DNA from 4 places in the Metabacillus sp. B2-18 genome. Region 1 is predicted to be linked to each of the others. Evidence: predicted binding sites of a transcription regulator. Region 1 holds the regulator's gene; each other region holds the start of a gene.
The links. Region 1 encodes LexA, which represses DNA repair genes until DNA is damaged. Its sites were predicted from a motif close to CGAACATATGTTCG; they were not measured.
Positions count from the first base shown of each region.

Region 2: a site for LexA is predicted at 2,697-2,710, ahead of LPC09_RS16640 (Y-family DNA polymerase). Genes of this name have one in related genera too.
Region 3: a site for LexA is predicted at 3,793-3,806, ahead of uvrB (excinuclease ABC subunit UvrB). Genes of this name have one in related genera too.
Region 4: a site for LexA is predicted at 6,220-6,233, ahead of LPC09_RS04395 (YhjD family protein). Genes of this name have one in related genera too.

Region 1 is NZ_CP088245.1:2,069,971-2,078,075, reverse strand. It holds gene LPC09_RS10380 (YneB family resolvase-like protein) at 1-565, opposite strand, end outside; gene yneA (cell division suppressor protein YneA) at 580-891, opposite strand; gene lexA (transcriptional repressor LexA) at 1,049-1,672, shown strand; gene glnA (type I glutamate--ammonia ligase) at 1,747-3,081, opposite strand; gene LPC09_RS10360 (MerR family transcriptional regulator) at 3,140-3,541, opposite strand; gene LPC09_RS10355 (methionine gamma-lyase family protein) at 3,649-4,923, opposite strand; gene hflX (GTPase HflX) at 4,916-6,199, opposite strand; gene LPC09_RS10345 (trimeric intracellular cation channel family protein) at 6,423-7,052, shown strand; gene LPC09_RS10340 (hypothetical protein) at 7,095-7,433, opposite strand; gene LPC09_RS10335 (hypothetical protein) at 7,829-8,105, shown strand, end outside.
Region 2 is NZ_CP088245.1:3,265,162-3,273,266, reverse strand. It holds gene LPC09_RS16660 (MBL fold metallo-hydrolase) at 1-489, shown strand, start outside; gene LPC09_RS16655 (SDR family NAD(P)-dependent oxidoreductase) at 501-1,295, shown strand; gene LPC09_RS16650 (TRM11 family SAM-dependent methyltransferase) at 1,439-2,386, shown strand; gene LPC09_RS16645 (YqzH family protein) at 2,423-2,617, opposite strand; gene LPC09_RS16640 (Y-family DNA polymerase) at 2,767-4,029, shown strand; gene LPC09_RS16635 (GDSL-type esterase/lipase family protein) at 4,117-4,770, shown strand; gene LPC09_RS16630 (YolD-like family protein) at 4,839-5,132, shown strand; gene LPC09_RS16625 (iron-sulfur cluster biosynthesis family protein) at 5,259-5,582, shown strand; gene LPC09_RS16620 (DUF2552 family protein) at 5,592-5,834, shown strand; gene LPC09_RS16615 (alanine/glycine:cation symporter family protein) at 6,000-7,406, opposite strand; gene LPC09_RS16610 (alpha/beta hydrolase) at 7,616-8,105, opposite strand, start outside.
Region 3 is NZ_CP088245.1:4,331,828-4,339,932, forward strand. It holds gene uvrA (excinuclease ABC subunit UvrA) at 1-1,728, opposite strand, end outside; gene uvrB (excinuclease ABC subunit UvrB) at 1,736-3,721, opposite strand; gene LPC09_RS21935 (DUF2198 family protein) at 4,185-4,418, opposite strand; gene LPC09_RS21940 (GNAT family N-acetyltransferase) at 4,431-4,871, opposite strand; gene LPC09_RS21945 (peptide chain release factor 3) at 4,974-6,560, opposite strand; gene LPC09_RS21950 (hypothetical protein) at 7,431-7,607, opposite strand; gene LPC09_RS21955 (inorganic phosphate transporter) at 7,672-8,105, opposite strand, start outside.
Region 4 is NZ_CP088245.1:819,936-828,040, forward strand. It holds gene LPC09_RS04360 (peptidoglycan recognition protein family protein) at 1-129, shown strand, start outside; gene LPC09_RS04365 (YhjD family protein) at 39-407, opposite strand; gene LPC09_RS04370 (hypothetical protein) at 805-1,077, shown strand; gene LPC09_RS04375 (glycosyltransferase) at 1,235-1,594, shown strand; gene LPC09_RS04380 (M23 family metallopeptidase) at 1,606-2,295, shown strand; gene LPC09_RS04385 (ATP-binding protein) at 2,309-4,972, shown strand; gene LPC09_RS04390 (competence protein ComK) at 4,965-5,402, shown strand; gene LPC09_RS04395 (YhjD family protein) at 5,800-6,198, opposite strand; gene LPC09_RS04400 (TVP38/TMEM64 family protein) at 6,357-6,974, shown strand; gene lepB (signal peptidase I) at 6,990-7,493, shown strand.

The sequences.
Region 1 (8,105 bases):
TTGAAGCAATTTCTCCAAATGTTAGGTTTTTCTTCCTTAACTTAAGAATCTCTTCGATTGGTAAATCAATCTTCTCACGGCCCCCTCCCTTATCGATGTTTTTTAAATTTTTAAGAGGATTGTAACCATTCTCTATTGCCCGGTTCATGCCTCTTCTAATTTTGTAATTAACAAGCTTCCGTTGGAATTCTTCAATAGTTGCAAGAATACTCAGTACCATTTCATCTGTTTCGGACAGTTCAGGCTCTCCACGTTCATTAAGAGTGAAAATCTCAGCTTTCATTTTTCTTATTTCATGCAAAAGGGCTATTTTTGCGTGACCCCGTCCCAATCTTGTATCATCTTGAACTAATAATATAGATGCCTTCTTTTCTTTTAATATTGATAGAGCTTCAATAATTCCATCACGGTCTATGTCATATCCACTATGTCTTTCCTCTATTATCTTTATAACTTCAATATTATGTAGCGAAGCCAACCTTAATAGCTCCTCTTTTTGCCTATCAATTGATGAGTCTTGACTATCCTTCTCTGTACTTACTCTACAATAAACAACTGCCTTCATTATTAGATCATCCTCTACTTACTAGCAATTTGTTCAATTTGATAGATTTCATCCTTTTCAACAGGTACAAAAACAAATTCACCTGGCTTAATAACATTGGAGTGAATGCCGTTTTTATCCTGTACCCACTTTACAAACTCTTGTTTTGAAATCTGGCTTTTTACATTAAACTCATCAGCAATTGACCAAAGGCTGTCACCCTCTTGAATCTCTACTTGATGATACTTATCCAAACTTTCTGGTTCACCAGTATACGTTATTGCTAGTGTAATTGCAAAAAGGACTAGAAAAAATGATACTACATATGTAAAAGATTCTTTTTTCATATTACACACCTCATAGGAATATTTGTTCGTATTTGTTGAAATTAGTATAATACGAACGAATGTTCCAGTCAAGCGTTTTTCTCGAACTTATGTTTGTATATAAAGGTAAATGATGCTATAATAAACATAAATTAGAGGATCCGAGGTGTCACAGAGGATGACGAAACTATCAAAAAGGCAACAAGATATATTAACTTTTATTAAAGATGAGGTCCAAAAAAAGGGGTATCCACCTTCAGTACGTGAAATTGGAGAAGCTGTGGGTTTAGCTTCAAGCTCAACAGTACACGGCCATTTAGCTAGATTAGAGTCAAAAGGATTAATTAGAAGAGATCCTACGAAACCAAGAGCTATTGAAATTTTAGAGGAAGAAGAGACTCTTCATATTCCAAAGAGCAATGTTATTAATGTTCCAGTAATCGGAAAAGTAACAGCAGGTCTTCCAATTACAGCTATTGAAAATGTGGAAGAGTACTTTCCGCTCCCAGATCGATATATTTCAGAAGATGAACATGTTTTTATGCTAGAAATTATGGGTGAAAGTATGATAGAAGCTGGAATATTAGACGGTGATTTAGTAATTGTCCGACAACAGCAAACGGCTAACAATGGTGATATTGTTGTGGCTATGACAGAGGATGATGAGGCAACTTGTAAAAGATTTTTCAAAGAAAAAGACTACATTCGCTTACAGCCAGAAAATTCAACAATGGAACCTATAATTCTTCGAAATGTGAGTATACTAGGAAAAGTAATTGGAGTTTACCGCACGGTTCATTAAGCTTGCCTAATCAGGCAAGCTTTTTATTTGTAAATAAAAAAACTTAACACAAATTTGTGTTAAGTTTTTTTCTATTAATACATTGACATGTATTGTTCTCTTTCCCATGGGTGTACTTGAGTTCTGAACATATCCCACTCTATTTCTTTTGCTTCAATAAAGTGCTCAAATAAATGTTCACCTAAAGCATGCTTCATTGTGCTATCAGCTTTTAACAAGTCTAGAGCTTGAGCTAGTGTTGCTGGTAGGTCTACGATACCATTTTCAACACGCTCTTCCTTTGACATAACATAAATGTTACGATCAATAGGTTTTGGAGCTTGAAGCTTATTTTTAATACCATCAAGACCAGCAGCTAAAAGAACACTCATAGCTAGGTACGGATTTGCTGCAGGGTCAACACTGCGTACTTCTACACGTGTACTTAACCCACGTGAAGCAGGGATACGAATTAAAGGACTTCTGTTTTGTGCAGACCAAGCCACATAACATGGCGCCTCATAACCTGGTACAAGTCGTTTATAAGAGTTTACAGTTGGGTTTGTTACTGCTGTAAATGCAGGGGCATGTTTGATTACACCAGCAATAAATTGTCTAGCAGTATCACTTAATTGCAGTTCAGCGTTTGTATCTAAGAATGCATTCTCACCATTACTAAATAATGATAAGTTACAGTGCATACCAGATCCGTTTACACCAAACAATGGTTTTGGCATAAATGTAGCATGTAATCCATGCTTGCGTGCAATTGTTTTAACAACTAATTTAAATGTTTGAATATCGTCACATGCTTTAATTGCAGAAGCATATTTAAAATCAATTTCATGCTGACCAGGAGCTACCTCATGGTGAGATGCCTCGATTTCAAATCCCATTTCTTCAAGTTCTAGAACGATATCACGGCGGCAGTTTTCACCTAAGTCAGTTGGTGCTAAGTCGAAATATCCACCATTATCATTTAATTCTAATGTTGGTTCGCCTTTTTCGTCTAATTTAAATAAGAAGAATTCTGGCTCAGGCCCTAAATTGAAATCTGTAAACCCTAGTTCTTCCATCTCAGAAAGAAGACGTCGTAGGTTATTACGTGGATCACCAGCAAATGGAGTGCCATCTGGATTATAAATATCACAGATGAATCGTGCAACTTTTCCTTTTTCTGCTGTCCAAGGGAAGATAACGAATGTATCAATATCAGGATATAAGTACATATCAGACTCTTCGATTCGAACGAAACCTTCAATTGAAGATCCATCGAACATCATTTTATTATCAAGAGCTTTATCTAATTGGCTTACAGGAATCTCTACGTTTTTAATAGTTCCCAAAATATCTGTGAATTGTAGACGGATATATTTTACATTGTTTTCTTTTACTAAACTTACAATATCTTCTCTTGAATATTTAGCCACTTGAAAATCTCCTCTCCTATTTCAAAAAAGTTTTATATTCAATTTAATACTAACCAAATCAATGAAAGAACCTTGTCATGTCCCCTTGCCTTAATGTTGGACGATTAAAGCGTCCTGCCTGCATAAGCTCAGATTTTAAGAGCTTACGTAATTCAGCATCACTCAAATCAGGTTTTTCAACAGTTTTATGTTGCTCTTCTTTCTCTTCATTATGTGTACTGTTACGCGAGAAAATCTCTTTAATTCCAGCCAAGTTGACACCTTGTTCAATTAAATTACGAATCTCCAATAACTTGTCAACATCATTAAACGAAAACAATCTTCTATTGCTTTCAGTTCGAGCTGGAAAAATAAGTTCATTCTCTTCATAATAACGAATTTGTCTTGCAGACAGATCTGTGAGCTGCATAACAATTCCGATAGGAAATAGGGGCATTGAGCGTCGTATGTTATCACTCATGTTATTCGCTCCTTTTAATTAACTAATCTCATTATAACTTATGTAATATTATGTGTCAATCATGTGTAAGGTTACATAACATAGGATAATTACTTTCTATATGGTAATTATCTATCTATTGAAATTAACTTTTGCTCAATTAGAGAATCAACAGCACTACAAACAGCTATTTTTACATGCGTGTATGTTAGGCCACCTTGAACGTATGCAACGTACGGCTCTCTTAGTGGCCCATCTGCGGTAAGTTCAATGCTAGCTCCTTGAACAAAAGTACCTGCTGCCATAATGACATCATCTTCATATCCAGGCATATAGTTAGGATATGGTGTAACATGGGAATTTATTGGTGAGGCGTACTGAATTGCTTGGCAAAAAGCAACCATCAGGTTTGGGTCGTCAAATTGTACAGATTGAATCAAATCAGTTCTTATACTGTTCCACTTAGGACTTGTTTTCAAACCAATTTCTTCCAAAAAAGCTGAAGTAAATACTGCACCTTTTAACGCTTGGCCCACAACATGCGGTGCCAAAAAGAACCCTTGATACATTTCCTGAAGGCTGTATAGTGAAGCACCAGCCTCTGCTCCAATACCAGGTGAAGTCATTCTGTACGAACACGCCTCTATAAGTTCTTTTTTGCCGACTAAATAGCCTCCTGTTTTTGCAAGTCCACCGCCTGGATTTTTAATTAATGACCCTGCAATTAGGTCAGCTCCAATATGACATGGCTCCAATTCTTCCACAAATTCACCATAGCAGTTATCAACGAAAATGACAATATCTTCTTTAATAGATTTAACAAAATTTATCATTTCTTTAATATCTGATATTGTAAATGAAGGCCTTGTTGCATACCCTTTAGATCGTTGAATACCAATCATTTTTGTTTTAGGTGAAATGGCGTTTTTTACAGCTTCAAAACTTACAGTACCATCTCCGTTAAGGTCCACAGTATTGTAATCTATATTAAATTCTTTAAGTGAACCAATACCGCTACCTCTGATACCTACTATCTCTTCGAGTGTATCATATGGTTTTCCTGTTATATATAGAAGTTCATCACCTGGTCTTAAAACTCCGAAAAGAGCGATTGAAATAGCATGCGTTCCAGAGATAATTTGTGATCTTACTAAGCCAGCCTCCCCCCCAAACACATCTGCATACACTTCTTCTAAGGTGTCTCTGCCAATATCATCATATCCATAACCTGTTGATGGAATAAAGTGTGAGTCACTAATTCGATGCTTCTGAAAGCTTTTTAGCACCTTAAATTGGTTTACCTCACTGATAAAATCAATTTGGTCATGAATCTTAGATATTTTTTGTTCAGCATTTTCAACAATTGGGGCAATAGCTGCCCCATTTTTTAATAACTTAAACATGTTTATTACCCTCTCCGTTATACCTATCTAGCTGTCCATTTATAGCATGTGTCGGGAGAACAAACCCTTCGATTTCATACATTTCTTTCTCTTCGATAAATTCTAAGTGTTCAATAAGAGATTCAGTTTTCAATTGCGAAATTAATCTACCTTCATTTGCTGGTAGGTGGATGGAATAATGTTTCATTTCTTTTTTTGCAATTTTCTCCACCTTATTCATCAACATTTTTAAATCTTCTTCAGAAAAAGCAGAAATTGTTAAATAATCCTCCGTCGGGGATGGTACGAATGATTCCGGAGTCTGATCTTTTTTATTATAAACGGTCAAAATTGGTATATCAGTTACATCCAATTGTTCAAGAAGCTTATATACAGTCTTTTCATGATTTGCGTAGTCTTCATTTGAGCTGTCAACAACGTGAAGAATAAGATCCGCTTCTTTTACTTCTTCAAGTGTGGATCGAAACGCTGCTACAAGAGTTGTCGGTAAATCTTGAATAAAACCTACAGTATCTGTGATAAGAGCTTGATATGTTGATGGTAACAATACTTTTCTTGTCATAGGATCTAATGTTGCAAATAATAAATCTTCTTCAAAAGTACCTGCTGTTGTTAATCGATTAAATATCGTTGATTTCCCTGCATTTGTATATCCTACCAAAGCAATTTGAAATGCTTGGTTTTTCTTACGACGTTCACGATATCTGCTTCTGTGTCTAACTACAGTTGATAACTGCTGTTTTATTTCATTAATACGATTTCGAATGTGACGACGATCTGTCTCTAATTGAGTCTCCCCTGGCCCTCTTGTACCAATACCTCCCCCTTGACGTGATAAAGCAATACCTTGTCCAGTTAATCTCGGGAGCAGGTATTGTAGTTGTGCAAGCTCTACCTGAAGCTTACCTTCTTTTGATTTAGCACGTTGAGCAAATATATCTAAAATCAGTTGAGTACGATCTATAATTCGCACATCTACTATTGATGATAAATTTCTTAATTGACTTGGTGATAATTCATCATTAAAAACAACAATATCTGGACTAAATTCCTCAACTAAACTCAATAATTCATCTACTTTTCCTTTACCTATGTATGTAGCGGGATGTGGCCTCTCCCTTTTCTGTGTCATTTGGCTAAGTACTTCACCATTAGCTGTTTTCGTTAATGAAGCTAACTCCTCCATTGAGTAATGGAAATGTTCGTCAAGTATTGTTTGAAGCTGACAACCAACTAATATTACCTTTTCTTTTAGTACATCCAATGTATTATTCAATAAAAAACCCTTCCCTTACGCTATTTTTAGCACTTTAATCATATCAAACATTACTGTAATTCTCTAATTATTTCTGTTATAGACCTAGTATAAACAGTTTTGGACCTATAATATTCTTTTCCACCTGCATGCAAGCAGCAGCATACTAAAAAATAGAATTGACCTTTATGGAGGTTACATATACAATTATTTCGGCTGAATTAATACAACTGGGGGAATTATTTTGACTTGGGACGTTTTAAGTATTATTGGAACAATTGCTTTTGCGATTAGCGGCGCAATTGTAGCAATGGAAGAAGAGTATGATATATTAGGAGTATATATTTTAGGTATTGTCACGGCATTTGGCGGTGGTGCAATTCGAAATTTACTTATTGGTGTCCCAGTCAGTGCCTTATGGGAACAAGGAGTGCTTTTTCAGGTAGCCCTTTTTGCTATGACGATTGTTTTTTTATTTCCTAATCGATTATTACAACATTGGGAAAAATGGGGGAATTTTACTGACGCAATCGGTCTTTCCGCATTTGCCATACAAGGTGCTTTATATGCGGTTAACATGAATCACCCTATTAGTGCAGTAATCGTTGCAGCAGTATTAACAGGTAGTGGTGGAGGAATTGTCCGGGACATCCTTGCAGGACGTAAGCCACTAGTACTTCGTGCAGAAATTTATGCCTTTTGGGCAATTATTGCAGGATTTTTAATTGGCTTTAAGCTTGTTAACGAGCCCTTCGAACTTTATATTCTTTTTGGATTAATTGTATTACTTAGAGTTCTGTCTTATACATATAAGTGGCGTTTGCCAAACCGAAGTTTCAAACCATCAACAAACAATGAAACAATCTCAGGATAAATATAGAAAAAGGCAACTTTAATGGAGTTGCCTTTTTTAATTTTAGCTGATTTCCTGAAGTTCTTCTCTTGATCGACTAACTTTACATTTTATGTAAGTTTGAGTTGTATCAAACATGTCTGCAACATATAACGTTGCTCCATAATAGGTTTTTTCGTTAGTCATTTCTTCGTTAATAATATAATCATAAATTGCAGATTCAATATCTTGGAAGAATGGTAAAATTGCTTCGTTATTTTTAATTATTTGATATAGTTGAACTATTAAAAATGGATTTTTATCGTATTTTTCCACCAATTGATTAATGACAGATTCGTTAAGTGACAAGTTATTTTCAACAAGGTATTTTAGCTGTTCTAAAAATAATTTGTTATCACACATCCTAATCACTCCCTCTTATAGTTTGTATTCTAACATTTAGAGGGTGTTTTTGAAATCGTTTCCAATATTGTTTTTTATAGCTTTTTTCGATTGAAGATTACTGGTTTAATGCTATTTTTATATGACTCTATATTTATACAAATAAATTCATAATGAACCTGAAAGTTATGGTTTAGAATTTTTTATTGTATATAGATTTCTAATGATTATTATTCCCATTCTCTACAAACTCTAACTTATTTTTATTCAGTTAATTTAGAGGGAATACATGTTAAGATTTCTGAAATCAATTATTATTTATTAATTTTTTTCTGCTAAATATCATGAATGCTCTCACCGATTGATTAATCAAGAATACTTTATATGATAGCTACAAAAAGAAAGGTGTGATTATAATGAAGTGGAGAAATTATGGTTTATGGACATCTATTGCTTCTCTTTTATATATGGTATTTAAAGATTTAGGCCTACAAATTGATCTAACAAGTTGGGAAACTTATGTCACATCTGTTTTAGGTATTCTTGTTACATTAGGAATTATTTCCAATCCTGAAAATGGAAAAGGATTTTTCAATAAAAAAACAGACAATCCCATAACCCCTTCTGATATGACAAACCTACAGCCAACCAAAAATAACTTAAATCAATCCGTAGAAACAACAACCACATTCT
Region 2 (8,105 bases), 1.2 Mb from region 1:
ATGGAAACGCCGGGTCATGCTCAAAGTCACATCGTTTTATATGAAGAAAAGACAGGTATACTAGTTGGGGGAGATTTATTATTAAAGGACATCTCCCCAAACCCTTTACTAGAACCACCAATGATTGAAGGGGTTATCAACAGACCAAGGCCTCAGCTGCAGTTAAACAACTCAATTTCTAAATTGCTTGAATTGTCGCTATCTGTTGTTTATCCAGGGCATGGGGGAAATATTGAGAATGCTCATGAACTTATTGCCTATCGTTTGAAAAAACAAGCTGAAAGGGCAGAGCTAGTTAAAGGGTTCTTACAGGAAAAGCCTTTAACCGCATTTGAAGTGTGTAAAGCACTTTTTCCTACTATATACTATAAGCAGCTTATGCTGACTATGTCAGAGACAGTTGGACAGCTTGACTATCTTGAGGACAAAGGTCAAATTAAAATTGATGAAACAAACATTCCTGCTCTTTTTTATGTTGTAGAGAAATAGAGGTGATAAGATTGAATTCTCGTATACAAGGGTGCTACGTCGCCATTACTGGTGCTTCTAGTGGAATTGGTGAAAAAATTGCGATCGAATGTGCGAAAAATGGTGCTCATCTTGTTTTGCTTGCTAGAAGAGAAGAAGTTTTAGCAAAGCTTTCTGAGCGTATTAAGCAGAATTATGGTGTTTCATGTCACTATTATTCATTGGATGTTCAAGACCTTCAATCAATTCAAACTGTTTTTTCAACGATTGAACGTGATGTGGGTTCAATTGACATTCTTGTTAATAATGCTGGATTTGGTATTTTTAATGAGGTGCTTCATTCTTCATTAGATGAAATGAAAAGTATGTTTGAGGTCAATGTCTTCGGTCTAGTTGCCAGCACAAAGATGGTGCTGCCAGCTATGATGAAAAGAAGAAAGGGACATATTATTAATATTGCTTCACAGGCTGGGAAAATTGCAACACCAAAATCAAGTTTGTACTCTGCTAGTAAACATGCCGTTTTAGGATTTACAAACAGTTTACGAATGGAAGTTAAACAGCATGGGATTTTTGTTACCTCTGTAAATCCTGGACCGATTAAAACAAATTTTTTCACAATTGCTGATAAACAGGGAGACTATGTGAAAAATGTTGAACGTTGGATGCTCGACCCTAATAAGGTAGCTCGTATCATTGTGGCTTCTATGCTGACTCCAAGACGGGAAATTAATTTACCAGCTTGGATGAATGCTGGAAGCACCCTTTATCAGGTGATGCCGAGACTTTTTGAAAAACTAGCAGGAAAAGCATTTTTTAAGAAATAAGGTTTAGACATAGTGTTAAAAGGCATTATGTCTTTTTTTATTGCCTAATTTGGATATATAATAGAGGTCATTGGCAAATGTATATTCATCAGGGGAACACCAACTGATTCAAAATAATATTTTTGTGTAAAGGTGGAACGTGCTTGGCTCAACAACAAACTAAATTTATTTATACATTTACTTGTCATGAAGATGAGCTTTCATTGTGCCAGCTGGAGATGCGCTCTCTTTTTGGGTTTGATACTGATTCTAGTGTAATAGAAACAACTGTAAAGATTGATCCAAGTCGAAGTCCGTTTATTAACGAAAGAGTAGATGTTATGGTTAGATCGGATTCTCTTACCGACATTGCTCAGCAAATAGAGGGATTGAGTATTGAGGATGACACGTTTAAAGTTCTTTTCATTGAACATGCTGATTTGGCTAGTTATAAAAAAGTAAGTTTTAATGAAAGACGTAAAATCGAACGTGAAATTGGGCAACAAATAATTGGTAAAGTGGATTTAGTTAACCCTGATTTATTGTTTGCTATTATGAAGTATCAAAATAGCTGGGTATTTGGCCAATATATCAAAAGTGAATCGATTTGGTTTTTACATCAAAATAAACCTAAAAATTATTCAACGGCTTTAAGTACTAGAGTCGCCAGAGCTGTTGTTAATATTGCTGTCCCTGAGGTAGATAATATTAAAGCAATTGATCCTTGTTGCGGATCCGGAACAGTTTTAGTAGAAGCGTTATCAATGGGGATTAACATTGTTGGGAGTGACAATAATCCACTTGTATGTCCGATTGCCCGAGAAAATATTGCTTATTTTGGTTTAAAAGGGGAAGTTAGCTTAAGGGACATTCTTGATGTGACCGGTTGTTATGATGTAGCTATTATTGATATGCCTTATAATCTCTGCTCAGTTCTAGATCCAGATAAGCAGCTTGAAATGCTCCGAAGTGCTCGTAACTTTACTAGTAAAGTTGTTGTTGTGACAATTGAAACAATTGATTATTTAATAGAAAAAGCAGGCTTTAACATTGTTGATCGTTGTGTTGCGAAAAAGGGAAGTTTTACGAGACAAATTCTTGTTTGTGAATAGTAGCCTTGTGATGTCTTCTTGACTCACAAGGCTCTTTTATTCTTGATTTGTTACATAGCTATAGACAGCATCCTCTATAACCTCATACCATTCTGTATCATCGTTTTTATCTGCGGCTATCTTTTTGAGTAAATAAGCTGAATCCTCACTTGATAATGGATCTTCATTAAGATTTCTTCCGTATTGTAAAAAGCTTTTCCGAAGCATTTTTAAAAGTATCTTTTCTTCCATACTTCACCTCTTTAAAGGTAGTATACATCTTTTTAAGTATTTGTCGATCATGTTTCATGGTGAAAACTACCATTGAAATCGAACGTATATTCGCTTAATATATAGAATATACTTTATACGAACATATATTCTATTTGGAGGAAACGGCTATGATTGAAAACTACGATCAGCTGCCAAAACAAAAGATTCTTTGTATTGATATGAAAAGCTTTTATGCAAGTTGTGCCGCCGTGTTGCTTGGGTTGGACCCATTAACCTGTTATTTGGCTGTTGTAGGTGATACGGAGCGGCAAGGGAGTATCGTCTTGGCTGCTTCTCCCCGACTAAAAAAGGAATTTGGAATTAAAACAGGTTCCAGACTGTTTGAAGTACCAAAGGATCCCCGGATTACAATTGTGAATCCGAAGATGGCGACATATGTCCGTATTTCAACAGAGCTGACAAGGCTTTTTCATCGTTATGTACCAAAAGATGCAATCCACACTTATAGTGTTGATGAAAGCTTTATTAAAGTAGATGGGGTGGAGCATATTTGGGGAGATGCTTTAACGATTGCTCATAAAATTCGTGATGACATGGAACGGGAATTTTCCCTCCCAAGTGCCATTGGAATTGGACCAAATATGCTTTTAGCAAAAGTATGCTTAGATACTGAAGCGAAAAAGACAGGTGTTGCTGAATGGACATATGACGATGTAAAGGAAAAACTATGGAAAATCGAACCGCTAAGTGACATGTGGGGAATTGGGTCAAGAGTGCAAAAAACCTTAAATCGAATGGGGATTTTTAATATTGGACAGCTTGCTAACTATCCTCTTGAGCTTTTGGAAAAGAAATTTGGGGTAATGGGGAATCAGCTCTATTATCATGCATGGGGTGTTGATTTATCAGAAGTTGGGGCGCCGATTATGCAAGGGCAAATTAGTTTTGGGAAAAGCCAAATGCTGCTTCGCGATTACCCTGACCCGGAAGAAGTCAAGCATGTGATATTAGAGATAAGTGAGGAAGTGGCCCGAAGAGCCCGTCAGCATCAAAAGGTTGGTCGTACAATTAGCCTTGGAATTGGGTATAGCAGTGATGAATTTGGTGGCGGGTTTTATCGCTCTAAAACAATTGAGGAACCAACAAATATTACAATGGATATTTATGAAACATGTCTTCAGCTTTTTGAAAAATTTTATGAGAATAAAACCGTACGGAAAATTTCAATCGCCCTCTCGAATATTGAAGATGACTGTGAAATGCAGCTTGATTTATTTCGACCAAATCGTACAAAACAACGCACTTTAGGGTATGTGATGGACTCGATCCGTCATAAATATGGTTCTGATGCCATTTTACGGGCTGTGTCCTATACGCCTGCTGGCACAGCCAAGCAACGTGCCACGCTTGTTGGTGGACATAAAGCGTAAAAGCCTATTTCAATTTGGAAAAGCTACGATCCTTCTGATTAGGAATAAAGTATAAGGACTTTATTTGCTTTTTTAGGAGGATATCATGTGGAAACAAATCAGTCCTGTTTAACATATATAGCTTTAGGAGATTCCTTGACAGTTGGAGTAGGAGCATCATTTCTAGCACCTGGATTTGTTGGACGTTATGTAAGATTAACTGAGGAAAAGCTAAATACCCACGTATGTGCTGGTATTTACGCAAAATCTGGTATAGAAACAGGCGGTGTTTTACAAATTGTAGAGAGTCCAGAGTTGCATCGGAAAATCGAACATGCCAACATTATTACCATCTCAGCTGGAGGAAACGATTTAATTCAAGCAAGCAAAGAATTTGTGGAATCCCGTGATACAACAGACCTAGCTCAATCTGTAAAAGAGTGTCATGACAATATGGTGAAAATAATGGAAACCATTCATGAATTAAAAAAGGATTGTGGTGTTCCTTTTATCATTTATTTGCTTAATCTTTATAATCCATTGCCGGAAATTGCACTTGCAGATAAATGGGTTCGTTTTTTTAATCGTCATTTAAACAGCTTTGATAATGGAAAAACAATTCGAGTTGCAGATATTTACTCGGTGTTTAAAGACCGACAAGACGATCTTTTATCTAGAGATCATATCCATCCAAATAATCTCGGATATCAAGAGATTGCTCATACATTAGCTCAATTAGGCTATCCGAAAGCTTTTCACTAGTTAAATTGTTTTGAAGGTGGTGACGAGACATAATACGGGATAGAGGAAATATAAAATGGACATCTATGATGCTCCCTGAACATGTTAAGCTTTTACGAGACTGGTCGGAAGAAGATACCTATCAGGAGAAACCGGAACTTGATGAACAGCAACTTGAACAATTAAATGAAACCATTTGTCAGGCAATGGAAGAGCACACAGAACTTGTGTTTACCTATTATAAGGATCATTTTCTTCATATGTGCACAGGTTATGTACATTATATTGATCCCATTCAGCATACTTTGCGAATTATAAATGAGAAAACAGGTGACCGTCAGCAGCTGCCGATTCAAACAATTGTAGATTTGAAACAAAAGTAAGAGGATGAGTAGTTATAGTACTCATCTTTTTTTACGAAGGTCCTCTAGGAGTAAATTTATGCAAGAATATATAGCCTGTGATAAAATATAGCTTATATAAAATGGATTTTAAAAAGGAGATTTATCATGCAGGTGACTTTTACAGATGAAGCAATACAACAACTAGCACCAAAATTAGCTGAAAATAATGAGCGGTTTTTAAAGATAAAATACGATACTGAAGGTTGTGGCTGCGTTATGAGCGGTGTAACAGCATTGTGGCTTGTTGAAGAACAAGATCAGGATGATGTGAAGATAGAGACAAATTATGTGCCTTTAGTAGTAGAAAGAACGAAGATGGTCTTTTTAGATGATCAGCTAACGATTTCTTATAACGAGTCAGCTAAAAGCTTCATGTTAAAAAGTCCCTCACAAATATTAAATCCACGTATGAGTTTAGTTGTAAAGTGAGGAGTATAGATGAAGGATCGATTAACTTCCATAAAAAATGTAGCTTTAAATAAAACATGGGTATCCTTTTTAAATGAAAACCATCCATATAGTCTTCTTCACTGGTCAATTGGTGGATCTCATGAAGACACGAAGGACGTTTGGCTTCTGCAAGACGAGATGTCTTTTGAGGCACAGGAATTTCCTACGATAGACGAAGCGCTTCAATGGATTGAAGAAAACATGAAGAATATTTCAGACGTCTTAGGCTAGCTAGGCAAGAATAATAGAGGCCAATCTTTTTAGATTGGTTTTTATATTGTACAACCCTTATAACCTGGGCTTAAACGTTCCCATGTCGAACACTGTTTTACCACTAAAAAACCTCTTTACAAGTCAAATCAATGACTATAGTAAAAAGGTTTTTTTATAACTGCTTTACGATTTTTCTAAAGGCTTTTCCCATGCTTCAACATTTTTTAAACCTTTAATGGAGGTTTTATCAAAGACTGGATCTTTTCCGTTTGCTTTTTGTTTTGTATAGTCGTTAAGTGCAGAGAATGCAATTTTGCCAAGTATCGAAATGGCGATTAAATTAATAATTGCCATTAGACCCATAAACATATCGGCTAAACTCCACACGAAGTTTAAGGAAGCTAATGATCCAAAAGCAACCATAAATACAACAGCTATACGATAAATAATAAGATAGACCTTTTTTTGATTAATAAATTCAATATTGGATTCTCCGTAATAGTAATTTCCAACAATAGAGCTGAATGCGAACATGAGAACGATAAATGCAAGGAATATTCCGGCCCATGATCCTATAGATGTTTCTAGTGCTTGTTGTGTTAGGATAATACCATCAGATTCTTGTGAGGTATAAAGACCTGATAACAAGATGATAAATGCAGTTGAACTACAAATAATAATCGTATCAACAAACACCCCAAGTGCTTGAATTAAACCTTGTTTAACAGGGTGGCTGACATCAGCAGTAGCTGCAGCATTAGGTGAGCTTCCCATCCCTGCTTCGTTTGAAAACAATCCTCGTTTGATTCCATTCATCATTGCCGCACCTAAAGCACCACCTGCAGCCTCTTTAAGTCCAAAGGCACTTTCGAATATTAACATAAATACGCTTGGGATTTCTGTAATATTTGTTAGCATAATAAATAGTGCAACGAGAATATAAGCTCCTGCCATAATTGGTACAATAATTTCAGATACCTTTGCAATTCTTTTAATTCCACCAAAGATAATAATCGCTGTGATTATAGATAAAATGATAGCTATTAAAACCTTGTTAATACCGAATGATGAGTGAAAAGCACTTGTAATTGTGTTTGCCTGGACAGAGTTAAAAGCTAAGCCAAAAGTTAGCGTTATCAATACAGCGAAGGTAACACCCATCCAACGAGCATTTAGTGCTTTTTCCATGTAATAGGCCGGACCACCACGGAATGTGTCGCCATCTTTTATTTTATAAATTTGAGCAAGTGTGCTTTCAACAAATGCAGATGCAGAGCCAATTAAGGCAATTAGCCACATCCAAAAAACAGCTCCTGGTCCTCCTGTTGTAATTGCGATGGCAACACCAGCTAGGTTACCAGTACCAACACGTGAGGCAGTACTAATACAAAATGCCTGAAAAGATGAAACACCCTTTTTATTTGCGGTTGCACCTTCACCTAATAAGCGAACCATTTCACCTATCATTCGAAATTGAACGAATTTTGTTCGGACAGTAAAGTAAATTCCTGCGCCAATTAACATAATGATTAATACATATGACCATAACAATGTATTTGTGCCATTAATGATATTTTCAATTATTGTCATAAACCAAACTCCTTCTAATACTTTTCTAACTAAATACTTTTATTATATTAGCATATTAGAAGTCCCTGATAAACTATTCTATTGCAAGAAGTGAAAAAGATAAGCGTATGGGATAATTATTAGAGTGGGAAGTTGAAGGAGGATTAGTGATATTTATAGGGCTGATCACACCTACATGCTGAGTTGTGATCAGCCCTATAAATAATGTATCACCTTGTAGGTCCTAGCTGCACATTAGAGACTACACCAATATCCTCAAAAAACTCATCTATTACTTCTGAATATTTCTCTCGATTTTCAGCATATGACATTGCGTGGGATCCCTTTTCAGCAATATAGAGCTTTCTATAGCCTTTTTTCTTATCATATAGCTGCTTCGTCATATCAACAGGTATGTAATCATCATCCTTACTATGAATAAATAGGACAGGATGATGGATATTATTTATTATGCTAAGCGGGGAAACATCTTTAAGTGAATACCGGTCACGAAGCTTAACAAATGGTTTAGCAATTGGCATAACCAAAAAACCAGGAATATTAAATTCGACTTTAAGGCGATAAAGAAGTTGAGCTTCTAGTTCAGAAAACGGACAATCGGCTATGTAAAAGTCAGCTCCATCCTCAACCATTCCACCATAAAGTAGAGTAGTAACTGCTCCCATAGATTCGCCATGTATACCTAAAATAAGTGATTCA
Region 3 (8,105 bases), 2.3 Mb from region 1:
TGTGCCTGCCGAAATAACCTGTCCACCATGAATGCCTGCTCCAGGACCAATATCAATTAAATAATCGGCAGCAATCATTGTATCTTCATCATGTTCAACAACAATTAGTGTATTTCCGATATCACGCATATTTTGCAGGGTCTGAATGAGACGGTCGTTATCACGTTGATGAAGTCCAATTGATGGCTCATCAAGTATGTATAAAACACCTGTTAAACGTGAGCCAATTTGAGTGGCAAGACGAATTCGCTGTGCTTCTCCTCCAGATAGGGTTCCAGCTGCACGATTTAATGTTAAATAATCTAAGCCAACATTATTTAAGAAACCTAACCGTTCGCTAATCTCTTTTAAAATCAAATTCGCAATCGTCATTTCTTTTTCTGTTAGAGATAAATTTTGAAAGAATTTAAGTGAATCCTGAACAGACAGCTTTGTTAGCTCTCCAACATGGTTACCCTGAATTAACACAGCAAGAGATTCCTTTTTCAAACGATGCCCCTTACATGTTGGACAGTTTTGCTGTCCCATGTATTTCTCCATTTGCTCACGGATAAAATCAGAGCTAGTTTCTTTGTAACGTCTTTCTACATTGCGAATAACGCCTTCGAACTGAATATAATTTTCTCGAATTTGTCCGAAATCATTTTCATAACGGAAATATATTTCCTCGCCATCGCTGCCGTAAAGGATTTTATCTAGTAGGTGCTTTGGAATGTCCTTTACTGGAATATCCATATCAATTCCATAATGATTGCAGACTGCTTCAAGCATTTGCGGATAATATTGAGAACTAGTTGGTTCCCATGGGGCAATCGCATGCTGTTTCAAGGTTAAATCTTTATTAGGAATAACAAGATCTAAATCCACTTTAAGCTTTGAACCGAGACCATCACATTCCGGACATGCTCCAAACGGGCTGTTAAACGAGAACATTCTTGGCTCAAGCTCACCAATTGAGAAACCACATTGGGGGCAGGCATGATGCTCACTGAAAAGCAGCTCTTCTTCACCCATTACGTCGATAATGACTCTTCCTTCTCCAAGACCTAAAGCTGTTTCTAATGAATCAGCAAGTCGTGAAGCAACACCTTCTTTTACAACAATACGGTCTATTACAACCTCAATCGAATGCTTTTTATTCTTTTCTAAAGAAATTTCTTCCGATAATTCCTGCATTTCTCCGTCTATTCTTACACGGACATAGCCTTGTTTTTTAATGTCCTCGAACACTTTAACATGCGTTCCCTTGCGACCTGACACAACTGGAGCAAGAACCTGTAGCTTTGTTCGCTCTGGATACTCTAGAATACGATCAACCATTTGTTCAATGGTTTGGGACGATATTTCAATGTCATGAATCGGACATGTGGGACGCCCGACTCTTGCGAAGAGAAGACGCAAATAGTCATAAATTTCCGTTACAGTCCCAACCGTTGATCGTGGGTTTCGGCTAGTTGTTTTTTGGTCAATTGAAATAGCTGGTGATAATCCTTCAATCGCATCAACATCAGGCTTATCCATTTGCCCTAAAAACTGACGAGCATATGCTGATAAAGACTCTACATAGCGACGTTGTCCTTCAGCATAAATCGTATCAAATGCGAGTGAGGACTTACCGGACCCAGATAGCCCGGTAAGCACCACAAGCTTGTCACGCGGAATGGTTACATCTATGTTTTTTAAGTTGTGGGCACGTGCTCCCTTCACAACAATATGTTCCATTGCCATTATCGCTTCATCCTTCCGCTTTTAACTCTAAAATCAAATCACGCAGCTCAGCAGCACGTTCAAAGTTCAATGATTTGGCTGCTTCCTTCATTTCATTTTCCATTTCAGCAATCACTTTATCTCGCTCTTTCTTCGTTAATTTCGTTAACTTATTCGCAGCTGTTGCCTCGTAATCTTCAGGAGTTTCTGCAGCAGTTGTTGCACGAATAACATCACGAATTTCTTTTTGAATGGTTTGAGGAGTGATTCCATGCTTTTCATTAAATTCTATCTGAATTTCACGACGACGCTTTGTCTCATTAAGTGCAATTTCCATTGAATTTGTAATTTTATCGGCGTACATAATAACATGTCCCTCTGCGTTACGGGCCGCACGACCGATTGTTTGAATAAGAGAACGTTCTGATCTTAAGAAGCCTTCCTTGTCTGCGTCAAGAATAGCAACAAGTGAAACCTCTGGAATATCCAAGCCCTCTCTTAGCAGGTTGATTCCAACAAGAACATCATATTTCCCAAGACGAAGTTCCCGGATAATTTCAATCCGCTCTAATGTTTTTATTTCAGAATGTAAGTAGTTTACTTTAATCCCTATTTCTTTAAGGTAGTTTGTTAGATCCTCAGACATTTTTTTCGTTAGTGTTGTAATGAGGACACGTTGATTTTTTTCAACTCTTGAGTGAATTTCGCCAATTAAATCATCGATTTGTCCTTCAATTGGACGAATATCAATCGTAGGATCTAATAGTCCAGTCGGGCGGATAATCTGCTCAATCATCTCAGGTGAATGGTCCATTTCATAAGGACCAGGAGTAGCAGATACATACACAATATTTTCAATATGCTTTTCGAATTCCTCAAATCTAAGAGGACGGTTATCCATTGCAGATGGTAATCGGAATCCGTGGTCCACTAGCACCTGTTTACGAGCCTGGTCACCATTAAACATACCCCGAATTTGCGGCAATGTAACATGTGACTCATCGATAACAATTAGTGAATCTTCAGGAAAGAAATCTAGTAACGTATAAGGAGTGGATCCTGATGGGCGAAGTGTTAGGTGACGAGAGTAGTTTTCGATACCGGAGCAAAAGCCCATTTCCCTCATCATTTCTAGGTCATATCTCGTTCTTTGCTCAAGACGCTGAGCCTCTAGCAGCTTACCATTTTCACGCATTTCCTCTAAACGTTCCTCTAGCTCTGCTTCGATATTTTTTATGGCTTTCTCCATTTTTTCTTCTCTTGTTACAAAGTGAGAGGCCGGGAAAATGGCCACATGCTCGCGCTCTCCCATAATTTCTCCTGTTAAAGCATCAACTTCACGAATACGGTCAATTTCATCACCGAAAAATTCTACGCGAATGCATTGTTCATCTCGAGATGCCGGAAAGATTTCCACCACATCACCGCGAACTCGGAACGTTCCTCTTCGGAAATCAATATCATTTCGCTCATATTGAACATCTACCAATCTTCTTAACAGCTGATTTCGTTCAATTTCCATTCCTGTTCTTAATGAAACAACTAGCTCTTTATATTCTTCTGGCGAACCGAGGCCGTAAATACAAGAAACACTAGCAATGATGATTACATCATTTCGTTCAAAAAGAGATGATGTTGCCGAATGACGAAGCTTATCTATTTCATCATTAATGCTGGCATCTTTTTCAATAAACGTATCCGTTTGTGGAACATATGCCTCTGGCTGATAATAATCATAGTAACTAACAAAATACTCAACTGCATTATTTGGGAAGAAGTCTTTAAACTCACTGTATAGCTGCCCAGCTAATGTTTTGTTATGGGCAATAACTAATGTTGGTTTGTTTACTTCTTTTATTAGATTCGAAACGGTAAAGGTTTTTCCTGTACCTGTTGCACCTAGTAATGTTTGATGCTTTTTTCCTTGGTTAATTCCCTCAACTAATGCTTGAATTGCCTTAGGTTGATCACCTTGCGGCTTGTATTTTGAGACTAATTCAAATTGCTCGCTCACGCATAAGCCTCCATTCAGAAAATGTCAATATCAATAGTTTACCACAACTGTGTGGAAAATCACTAAAAATACGAACTAAAGTTCGTGTTTAGTTTTAAATTATTATTCATATTTGTATTCCGACTGTTAATTCAGCTAACGTAAAAACGCTGTCGTTCCATTGCGCTCCAGACACTTGCTTTCCGCGGGGAGGAAGCTGAGCCTCCTCGGCTTCGCCTGCGGGGTCTCAGCCTTTCCTCTACCTCCCGCAGGAGTCAAGTGTCTTCCGCTCCATTACACTATAGTTTTATAAATATTATTCAAAAAGAACAATTGTTACGGATAAGGATTTCTATAATACAAACAAGTTTATGTAAATAATTCATTTTTGCAACTTTCAAAGTCAATCTTGCAACCAAAGAAAAAAGAGCATACAGAGCAGCCCTTTTTCTTTAAGTATTTCTTTTTTAGTAAAACCTCAAACCTATTTCTTCTTTAGGAGGCTTTCCTTCATTTTTTTCGCATAGAAGAAGCCTATTCCTAGAGACACGATGTCAATAAAGTAAATACTCGGGCCGTGTGTGTAGCCTTTTATGTAAGAGGCTGTTAGTAATGCCGCCGTTAGGGCTGTTCCTACATAGTGGTTATAGCTGACACGTGTAAACAGAAGGACAAGAAGGAATGGCATAAAGATGGCTAAAATGATTTTGATTACCATATAATCCTCCTGTTAAATTGATAAATTGTAAAAATAAACAGCATCTTCTTTTTCATAGCCTAAGCTTTCATAAAGGGCCTGTGCTTTTACATTGTCTTTTGTTGTTTCTAATAGAATGCCCGCGGCCTTTGTTTCGACTGCAAGATCCTTTGCTTTATTCATCAATGCTTTTCCTACTCCATGACGGCGATGTTCTTCGGCAACAAATAAATCGTTTAATAGCCATTTGCGGTTCATTCCTACTGATGTGAAAATTGGATAAAGCTGAACAAATCCAGCAGGAGAGCTATTTTCCATCGCTAAGAAAATAACAGATTCATTGTTTTCGATTCTCTCTTTTATAAATTCTTTTGCACCTTCGAGATTTGATGCTTGTCCGTAAAACATTCTGTATTGATTGAATAACTGTGATACTTGGTCTAATTCATTTAAGGTCACTTTTAGAATATTCAATTGTTTTCCCTCTATTCCCTAACTTTATGTTTTCATCATATCATGGAAAATTGTCAAAAAACCACAAAAAGACTAATCCCCTTGAGGAATTAGCCTTCTACCTTACTTTTGTGATGTTACACCTTGATAGTCGTTTTCTTCTAATAAATCGACTAGTTCAATGTCTTTTTGATTTTCTAAGAAATAACGTAAAGTGAATTCATTTTCAAACAGGACAGCATACGCACCATAACGGTCACGAACAAGCATACTTCTCGAATCAAAGAAACGTTTATCAAACTTTTCACTTTTAATCCATCTTGGAATTCGTTCACCTAGTGGAGTGAACTCGATATCAACGTTATACTCTGCTTTCATACGGTATTCAAATACCTCAAATTGCAGCTGACCAACCGCACCGAGAATAATTGAATCATTCATTTCCTGACGATATAGCTGAATCGCCCCTTCTTGAACAAGCTGCTCAATTCCTTTACGGAACTGCTTTGCCTTCATCACGTTTTTCGCTTGCACTCGTTTGAACAATTCTGGTGGGAACTGTGGAAGTTCTTCATATTGATATGAATCTTTTCCCCCAATTAAGGTATCACCAATTTGATAGATATTTGGATCATAAATTCCGATAATATCACCAGGATATGCTTCATCAACTGTATCGCGGTCCTTCGCCATAAAAGCTTGTGTTTGATTTAACTTAATTGTTTTGTTCGTTCTGCTTAAGTTTACACTCATGCCACGCTCAAATTTGCCTGAGCACACACGGAAAAACGCAATACGATCACGGTGAGCTGGATTCATATTCGCTTGGATTTTGAAAATATACCCTGAGAACTGATCTTTTTCCGGCTCAATTAAGCCTTGATCTGTTTTACGAGGCTGTGGTTGTGCAGCAAATTGAAGGAATGTATCAAAAAATGTTTGAACCCCAAAGTTTGCAAGAGCACTACCAAAAAATACTGGCGTAAGCTCTCCTTTTTCTACTCGCTCAGGTGTAAATTCATTTCCTGCTTCTTCAAGCAATTCCAGTTCACCCAATGTATCTTGATAGATAGGATTCTCTTCAATATCCGTGTTAGCAAGGTCGTCTAGAGAGATAATTTCTTCCTCTTCATCACCTTTAAAGCAAACAAATTGCTTATTAAAGCGATCATGTATACCTAAGAAGCGTTTACCGCTTCCGACTGGCCAGTTCATTGGATATGACTCAATTCCTAGCACTTCCTCAATTTCTGAAAGAAGCTCTAACGGATCTCGCCCTTCACGGTCAAGCTTATTAATAAACGTAAAGATCGGAATACCTCTCATCCGACATACTTTAAAAAGTTTAATCGTTTGTGGCTCAACACCTTTTGTTGAATCGATGATCATCACAACACTGTCAACGGCAGTTAATGTACGATATGTGTCTTCACTAAAGTCTTCGTGTCCAGGCGTATCCAGGATATTCACGTGAAAATCATGATACGGGAAACTCATAACACTTGATGTAACCGAGATTCCACGTTTTTTCTCGATCTCCATCCAGTCTGATGCAGCAAACTTACCTGATTTTTTTCCTTTAACCGTCCCTGTTGAACGAATAATTTGACCAAAGAAAAGTAGTTTTTCTGTTAACGTCGTTTTTCCGGCATCCGGGTGAGAGATGATGGCAAACGTACGTCGTTTATTTATTTCCTGTTGTAAGCTCATTAGCAATAACCTCTTTTAAATAAATTCGTGCTTCAAATATACTACAAAGCGATCGAAAGAACAATTTGTTGTTTATGGCAAAGGGATTTCGTAGTTAGTTTATTCACCACAAAAAAAGCTGCCAATAATGGTTGCGGGTTTCCGTAAACTACCGAAACATATATAAATATAATCTGAAATGACCATCAATCCTCATATTGTTTTGATGGTCACTTTATGTTTTTATATAGAGTTTTGTCATTGCATTTACTTATTGATTAAACTGTTACCTAAGCTAAAGCATACACATTTCTCGTTTGCGTATACTTTTTTCACTTTTTCACTTAGAAAGGATACGCAAATGGAAAATAACTACAAGTTTAAGCTCTATTCATATTAAATTTCCCTTTTTCTGGATCTTACGAATGGTTTTAACCTGACTAGCTATGCAAAAGCATACATATTTCTCGTTTACGAATGCTTTTTTCACTTTTTCACTTAAAAAGGATACGTAAATGGAAAATAACTACAAGTTTAAGCTCCATTCATATTAAATTTCCCTTTTTCTGGATATTGCGAATGATGTTAACCTGACTAGCTATGCAAAAGCATACACATTTCTCGTTTACGTATGCTTTTTTCACTTTTTCACTTAAAAAGGATACGTAAATGGAAAATAACTACAAGTTTAAGCTCCATTCATATTAAATTTCCCTTTTTCTGGATATTGCGAATGATGTTAACCTGACTAGCTATGCAAAAGCATACACATTTCTCGTTTACGTATGCTTTTTTCACTTTTTCACTTAAAAACCATACACAAATGACTAAGTATTAACGATAGCTTCCCATTTTTTATTACAGAAAAAAGCAGAAGTAAAATACTCCTGCTTATCTTCCATATTTCCTAACCGCTCGTTTTCTCACATTATTTCGTTCATTCTTTGAATCAACTAAATTCCATGCAGTGGTATAACGATATTTCTTGCCCCATATAGAAATCAGCATGCGCATTCCTGTGATAAAGCTTAATAATAATAAGCTTACAATTAAAAATAAGATATCCATTTTATCTCCCCCAATCTTCCTTGTACACATTTATATGTGAGACGAGGGGAAACATTCTCAATAATTACAAGAAGAACTGAAGAAAGTAATAGACAATTCCTGCCAAAATAGCAGCTGCGGGCAGTGTTACCACCCAAGTAAAAATCATTGTTTGGGCTGTACCCCAATTAACTCCTTTTACCCGATTTGAAGCACCTACACCTAGTATAGAAGAAGAAATCACATGAGTTGTACTAACAGGTAGGTGAAAATAAGTTGCTGCAAAAATAATTGAAGCAGACGACAGATCTGCAGCAACCCCGTTAACTGGTCGGATTTTCATAATTTTGTTTCCAACCGTTTGAATAATTCTCCATCCACCAATAGATGTACCCAATCCCATTGCTAAAGCACAGGAAAATTGTACCCAAAACGGAATATCCATTGTTTGATGATAGTTATTGGCAATAAGAGCTAATGTGATAATCCCCATTGCTTTTTGGGCATCATTTGTCCCAT
Region 4 (8,105 bases), 1.3 Mb from region 1:
CTTGAACAAAAAAAAAAAAATAAAATAAAAAGCCCTTCCTACTGGAGGGGCTTTCCTTTAAAATACTTTTCTAATAATTTTGTACCATGCATCTTTAATGCTGCATCCCAGTACCTCATATGTCCTTGATATCCATGTGCAAAGTATTCATATTGTACAAAATCCTCATTAACTTCCTTCTGTTCGTACACCTTAATCTTTAATTCATTCATTTTCACTTTCATATCTCGAATATCAATTCTAACCTTTTTTAAAACATCTTCCACAAGATGTAGGTAGGGGTCGTGTAACTTAAATGCAGCTGCTTTAATTGTTTCTATATCGCTTTCTAATACATCGAGTAGATAAGTTCTCATAATGTATTCGTGAACAAGATCTTCTTCATGTTGTGGTATTGGTGCTTTCAATTGTTTTCACTCACTTTTTTTGAAACTTATTTAAAGGTAAAACGTACCATCTATAGAATAGAATTATTATAGAAGAATTACAAGGAGTGAATATATATGGAAAATGTATTTGATTGTGCTGTTGCAACAATTACTGTGACACCTGAAATTGTAACAATTCAACGTCTGTCAAACTATTTTCGTACTCTTTATATTTTCACAAAAACATATTTTTAATGTACTTGCATTTTCTGGTAACCTACCGGCATATGCTAGTAGCATAAGCGCAAGCATGCGTACATAGCATTTCCCACCTTGAACAGGTGGGATTTTTTTATTTTATTTACTTGGACAATGTATCAATTACTCATAGTACTCATAGTATTAAGTATGGGCAATTACCTAAGGAGTTGGTTTTATGGGGAAAGATAAATTTGTAAAGTCTGTTCATTTCAATTTAAAAAATGAAAATGATTCTAAGATCAACAAGCACATAGCAAGGAGAAATTTTTCTGGTTATGTAAAGAAATTAATACTTGAGGACATCAAAAAGAAAGAAGTGGAGAAAGGAGCGATAAAGCAAGCTGAAAGTAAAAAAGAAAATATAAACATAAAACAACCTAAGCCGATTCAGAAGAAACAAACTAAACAAAACATCAATTCTCCACTTATTAATTTGCCGAAAAAATAATTTTTTTGAACCAAAGTAATCTAAAACGATTACTTTTAACTAAAAATTTTTTCAATAATATTAACAACAGTACCACCGGCAGCTCCTATTAAAAACCATAGCCACATTTTTATCACCTCTTAAATTTTAGAATTACCATTACAGGGAGGTTTTATGCATGAGAAAGGTCCAAACAATTAATTTTAAGGAATTTGTTAATGGTCAGTATAAGCAAAAGCAGAATAGAAATAAGGCCCTTTATATGACAATCATTACAGCTACTGGGGCGTACCTGACCATTGGTTTACCAAAAGGTGCATTAGCTGCAACTGAAGCAAGCTCAGGAGCTTTTGACCGTTTGTACGAAGCTGCAATGAGACTGTTTGATGGTGCTGTTGTAGTTATGATCGTTATCTGTGGTGCAATGTGGGGATTCGGACATAGATCACAAGCAATAGAAAGATTAATCGGAGTAGGTGCTGGATATATCTTAGCCAGGCATGCACATGACATTAAAGACTTCTTTAAATCAATTTAAGGAGTGATTATGTGGAAGTAGTAGGTAACACAATCAAGTTTAAAATAACATCACCTTATGGAGCGCGGGAGTCATTTAGAACACATCCACATACTGGGATGGATGTTAATTTTCCATCAGGCACGGGGATTCATTCAGTGCATTCAGGGGTTGTGGAAAAGGTAGTTAATTATGGAGATGAAAACTTAGGTAAAGGAATATTCGTTAAAGGTGAAAATGGAGAAACAACAATATATGGACATATGAGAGATATATCTATTAGCGAAGGTCAAAGAGTTAGTGAAGGTACTATGATCGGTCATAGTGGTTCAACAGGTCATTCCACCGGACCGCACTTGCATTTTGCCGAGAAAAATGCAGAAGGTAATTTCGTTGACCCTACACATCATTTTGAACAATTAACTGCTATGAGTGCTAATAGTGTAACAGATCAGTCAAATTGGTTCTTAGATAGTGTGAATAGCTTCAGTGATTACATTATAAATAAAGAAGTTGAGTTTATTTTTAAACCGATCGGAATAGGCATAAAAAACATGGCAATCGATTTGTTTTGGTATATTCAAACAAACATTCCTGAGATCATGGGATCAATCACATTATTAGCTGCCGCATTAATTATTCTTGGTTTTCGAATTCCAAAAGTAACATCGATTTATGGAGTCTCATTAATTATTGCTGCTTTTTGGAGATCAGCAACTTAAGGAGTGATTACTAGTGATTCAAGGGGACAATTTTACTGTAGATGTAGAGAATAGAAACTTACCTGTACTTTATAACGGTGGATTGCCAGCTGAAATCCAAGAGAAAAAGTTAAGAAAACCTTTTTTCAACAGGAAGATAAAAGCTATAAAATGGAATGATTTCTTTGAAGTAGAGAAGAATAAAATGAAGGTGTTTCGGATCATCCCACATCTGAATTGTTCTAACAATCAGAATCGACATTTGTGGAACACCTTGCACAAAGCTTATGAGCTTTACCATTCAGTGAATTCGAGAACTACATTAAAAGTAACAAATGGGATAAAAGTTACTCACAGGGAGAAGGACCTGATCTGGTTTGACATCCTCTTTAAAACCGAAGGAGAAGAAAAGAAGATTGAATTTTATTTTTCAACAAGTGAAACCATGGCGAAGAAATTTAAGTCTATCTTGGAAAACAGGCTCAACATAACGTGTAAAGATGCAGAGGTGGTTGATCTGCATGTTCCTGAAGAAAATACAATCGTACATGAACTTAGATACGTAAAACATGATATTTTTTCACTTGATACGAATCATACGACTCAAACTTCTCCGATCGGAAGCATACTTAACACTATTGATGAGATGGACTCAGGTGATTTTGCTAGAATAAGTATTTGTAATGAAAGAGAAGACCGAAAGAAATGGTTTAACAATGCTGTGTGGGCATCAAAAAAGCTGAAGAAAGGAAATGTACCTCAAAGAGCAAACATAAACGGAAAAAGAATTGTAGGTGCATCTAAGCCAGTTGTAATAGGATTTATAAATGAACTAAACTCATTGGTAACCGATACACTACAAGCAGTTAGTAACGTGTTCACCAAATCAGATAATCAGTTTGAAAAGAAGAATATAATAAAAGAAACTGGAACAAGTTTTGACTACGCATCGATGAAGATCAGAGACAAAGAGAGTCAATCAACTTGGAAAACTCACATAAGAACCGCAGTTCACTCTCCAGTAAAATTCAACCGCGATAACATATCTAATTCGATTACTAGCTCTTTTACAGAACTTTCAAAGGATAACGAACTAAATAACAAGAAAATAGTTGATACGATCGACATTAAAGTCGGTTCTTTACATTTGAAAATAAAAGGAAGAAAACATGAAGTGCTAAATGAGTTAAATAATTTGCAACTTTCCAAGAAAACAAAGATGGATCCTAATGTTAATATCATGAGTTCAGATGAGCTAGGTAAACTTCAGCAATTTCCTACTGCAGAACTTCAACGTAAGTTTGAAAACAGTCTATCAGTTAACAAAAAAGTAGAAACAGAAATACCTAAATTGTTTACAAAAGACGGTATTCTAATAGGTGTAGCCCAACTTAAAGATGTACAGATACCAATTTATATTCCTACAACTAATCCAAATGATTTATATAGAGCATTTGTAGCGATGGGAGGCATGGGATCAGGAAAAGATACTTATATTCAAAACTTCGTTACGGAAGCAAATCTGAAGAACAAAATAAGTTTTGTTGTAATCGACCAGGTGAACAAAGAAGGCAAACAGGGGATGGCCAACGGTATAAGAGATAGTCTTCCTCCAGAAAATATTGTGGATATTGATTTATCAAATGACGATTTTTTACCTCCCTTAGATTTAACAGAAGTTATTGAGAAACTAGGTCGTAAGGGTGCAGATCGCTTTGCTAATGAACTTATTGAATTCATGAATGTGGATGACATGGGGCAGAGTAGAAAAATCCTAAGGAATTTTGCTAAGGCATGCAGAGGTTCATTGTATCAGTTAAAAGAACTTCTAGAAAATGAAGAATTTAGAGTTAATCGTATTAAAGAATTAAAAAAAGAGGGTTTAGGTCGTGTAGCTGATGAGTTGGATAAATTCTCGACAACTTATAAAGAGAATGCTAAGGGAGAGGTTGTAATAGATAAAGATGGACAGAAATCACTTGATTCAAAAGCATCTGCAATTTTAAACAGATTAGATGAACTTTTAGGTGACGAAACACTATACTCTATTTTCGCACAACCACCAAATAAGGAATTTAGCTTAGGGAAATTGATGAAAGAAGGAAAGGTCATAATATTCCGTGTTCCTGATCGTATCCTCTCAACTGTTGCAGTAAGAACCCTGGTCCACTGGATCACGTTACAAACGCTAATGACTAGATTATTGATGTCTAATGAAGATCAAGCAAATGGGTGCTTTGTTGTATATAACGAGCCACAAACATACTTGAGTAACAACAAGGGGTTAGCTGAACTAATGAAAAGAATAGCTGTTCAAGGAAGAAAAGAACGTCTAGGATCAATCTTTGCCTGTCATCATATTGGGCAAATTTCAGAAATAAGTGACGATTTAATTTCAGGTGGTGTCCACTGGTTATTGTTCAAAAATGATAACAAGAAGACGTTTGACAGCTTAAGTGAATTTTTAAAACCAACTTTTGAGGTAGAAACAGCTCTAAACATCCCTAATACGACTAAAACAAGACACGCAATATGTATTTTTGATTTTGATGGAGAGAAACAACCGGCCTTCTTAACAAGAACGCTGATTCCGTCTTATGAGCGATACAAGGAATATGACAATAGCTATTTAACTAAAAGACACTCCAGAATGTACGGAAGGTCAATTGAAGAGATTGAGGAAATGTTGAGTGCTTAACCTTTCTGTGTCTTTAATTAGTACTTCTATAACTTTTGAAGGCAGGAAGGAAGGGACTAAAGACTTAATGGGAATTACACATAAACCACCAATTGTAATTGACCCGACAAACTCAATTTACTTCTTCCCAACAACATCCTCCACACGGCCGCATTGTGCATGGCTTTCACATAGCTTTGTGAAAGAATATGTAGGAACGAAAGAAGACAATACTTGCATTACGTTTACAAATGGTAAAGTTATAACGTTACCAATGTCAGTAGGTTCCTTTGAAAATCAACTTTTCCGCACAGCACAGTTAAGAACGATTATTTCTTCAAGAATTGAACAAGAACAAAGAAAAATAAATATGCTTCTTTTTCCAAAAGGAGAGAAGGAAGTTAGTTCATTTTATGAACAAATGATAAGAGAAATGAATCGATTTCAATAATTTAACTTCATTGTGAATAAGATAGAATGAGACGAAGCTATCCGATTTGTGGGTAGCTTTTTCAGGGTCTACTTAATGCATAAGGACTTTACCTAATTATGTAACATTTAGACACGTTAATCCGTATTACTGCTAAGACATTATGATGATAAGGAGAATATGATGTCATTTAAAAAGAGAAGAGAAAAACATTTAAAAAAACGAAGAGCCAAAAGCAAGCATGATACTTATTCCTTATTCGATTTCTTTGCGGATGTTGTCTTTTATTTTCCTGAACTTATTTTTTTACCGTTTCGGATACTGTGGTATGGATTAAGAGTCATATTTAGATTTTTTGATTGGACCTAGTGTTGAAGCGCATTAGTTATTGAACTTATTTTCCTTTATTTTGGAAGTACTAATATTTGGGTTGATTTTGTGTGCTTTTCCCATGATTTATTTTTTCTGGTTTAAATAAATATAGTTCCATAATTTCAGATACTTTGTTTCGAATTCTCGGATTAAAATAATTATGTTTTTCTTCATATCCGTTGTAAATAAAGGAATATAGAGTGAATGCTTCGTCTCGTTCAACCTGATGAACTTTAATGTTTCGTTTTTGAAGTTCTCGCTTAACGTCAGCCAAATCCTTTTGTACGAGTTTTAATGACTCTTCGACAATAGATAAATATGGACGATGTAATTTAAATGGACTTTGTTGAATAACTGCTAAATCTCTATTAAAAATTGAAACAGCCATCGGTAAATAAATTGCTTGTTCGATCATGTCTCGAACGTCACTTGGTATTCTTGTCACAGAAATGCCCCCTATCGGTTCAGAACATTTGTTCGTATTTAATTATAATCGAATCTTAATAAATTCGCAAGTATGACAAACTTAGTAAGTACCTGTATCTTTTAAGTTTTAACATAAGTGTGTACAATAGATACAAAGGAATTTACAAGGAGTATAAGATGAACTTTGAGACGTTACAGGACATATTTACATTAGAATATTTAATGGAACTATTTGAGACCTATCGTTCATTTGGTCCATTTTTCGCGATATTATTACCAATGTTAGAAGCCTTTTTTCCATTTTTACCTCTAGTTGTCTTTATTGTTGCCAATGTAAATTCATTTGGACTATGGATGGGATTTTTTTTATCTTGGATTGGGGCTTGTTTAGGTGCTATTATTGTATTCGTTATAATGAGGAAACTTGGCGAATGGAGAGTTTTTAAGAGCCTGAAACAAAAAAAGGGAATTAAAAAGCTGTTAACCTGGATTGAAAGAAGAGGATTTAGTCCGCTTTTTCTTATTCTTTGTTTTCCGTTTACTCCGTCGGCAGCGATTAATGTTGTTGCAGGTTTGTCCAGAATTAGTTACTGGCAGTTTATATTAGCCGTTCTATCGGGGAAACTAGTTATGATTTTCTTGGTAAGTTTTATTGGGCAGGATCTGCACGCTCTTATAACAAAGCCAATTCGATCTGTTATAGCAGGAGTTGTAATCTTTTTACTGTGGTTCATTGGAAAAAGAGTGGAAAAAAGATTAAATACTACCATGACGGTTGAGAAAAAAGAACACTAACCTTTAGGAGGTTATATGAAAAAGCGTAAAATTGCTTTTACGGCAGTAGGAGTATGTTTAACGGCTATTATTGTGAAAAACTTGATCTTTGTTGAATATAAGGTAGAGGGAGTTTCCATGCAGCCAACATATGAGGAAGGAAGATTGCTGTCTATTAACAAGTTAAGCTTATATTTTTCCTCGTTAAAGAGATTTGATGTAGTTGTATTTCAACTCCCAAATAGTGACGACATTTATGTGAAAAGAGTGATTGGTCTTCCGGGTGATGAACTTCATTATAAGGACGATCAGCTTTATGTAAATGGAAAGGCTGTAAATGAACCTTTTCTTTCTCCAGAAGATCTAGATGTTACGAAGCAGACAGGAAACTTTACACTCGAGGATATTATAGATAAGGGAACAATACCAAAAGGTTATATATTTGTTATAGGTGACAACCGTATTCAAAGCCGGGACAGTCGTCATTTTGGTTTAGTGAAAATGGATGATGTCATAGGAATTGTAGGTAATGAAGAATAATGCTAACTCAACTTGTTTATAACTTGTGGAGTTAGCATTTTTTTGATGATAAAGGGAGGGGGTGTGCTGTTGTTCATTGGGTGGATGAATGACAAAAGTGGGCGGAGTGGAAGAGCGAGTGGTGTCGTTCATAGGGGGGATGAACGACAAACCCCAGATAGAACCAGTCGCAGATGGTCATCATAAGCCGAATGAAGACCAAACCCCAGATAGAATCAGTCGCAGATGGTCTTCATAAGCGGAATGAAGACCAAACCCCAGATAGAATCAGTCGCAGATGGTCATCATAAGCCGGATGAAGACCAAACCCCAGATAGAACCAGTCGCAGATGGTCATCATAAGCCGAATGAAGACCAAACCCCAGATAGAATCAGTCGCAGATGGTCTTCATAAGCCGAATGAAGACCAAACCCCAGATAGAATCAGTCGCATGTGGTCTTCATAGGCGGAATGAAGACCAAACTCCAGATAGAACCAGTCGCAGATGGTCATCATAAGCCGAATGAAGACCAAACCCCAGATAGAACCAGTCGCAGATGGTCATCATAAGCGGAATGAAGACCAAAATCCAAATAGAATCCCGCCCAGATGGTCTTCAAAAGCCTGGATGA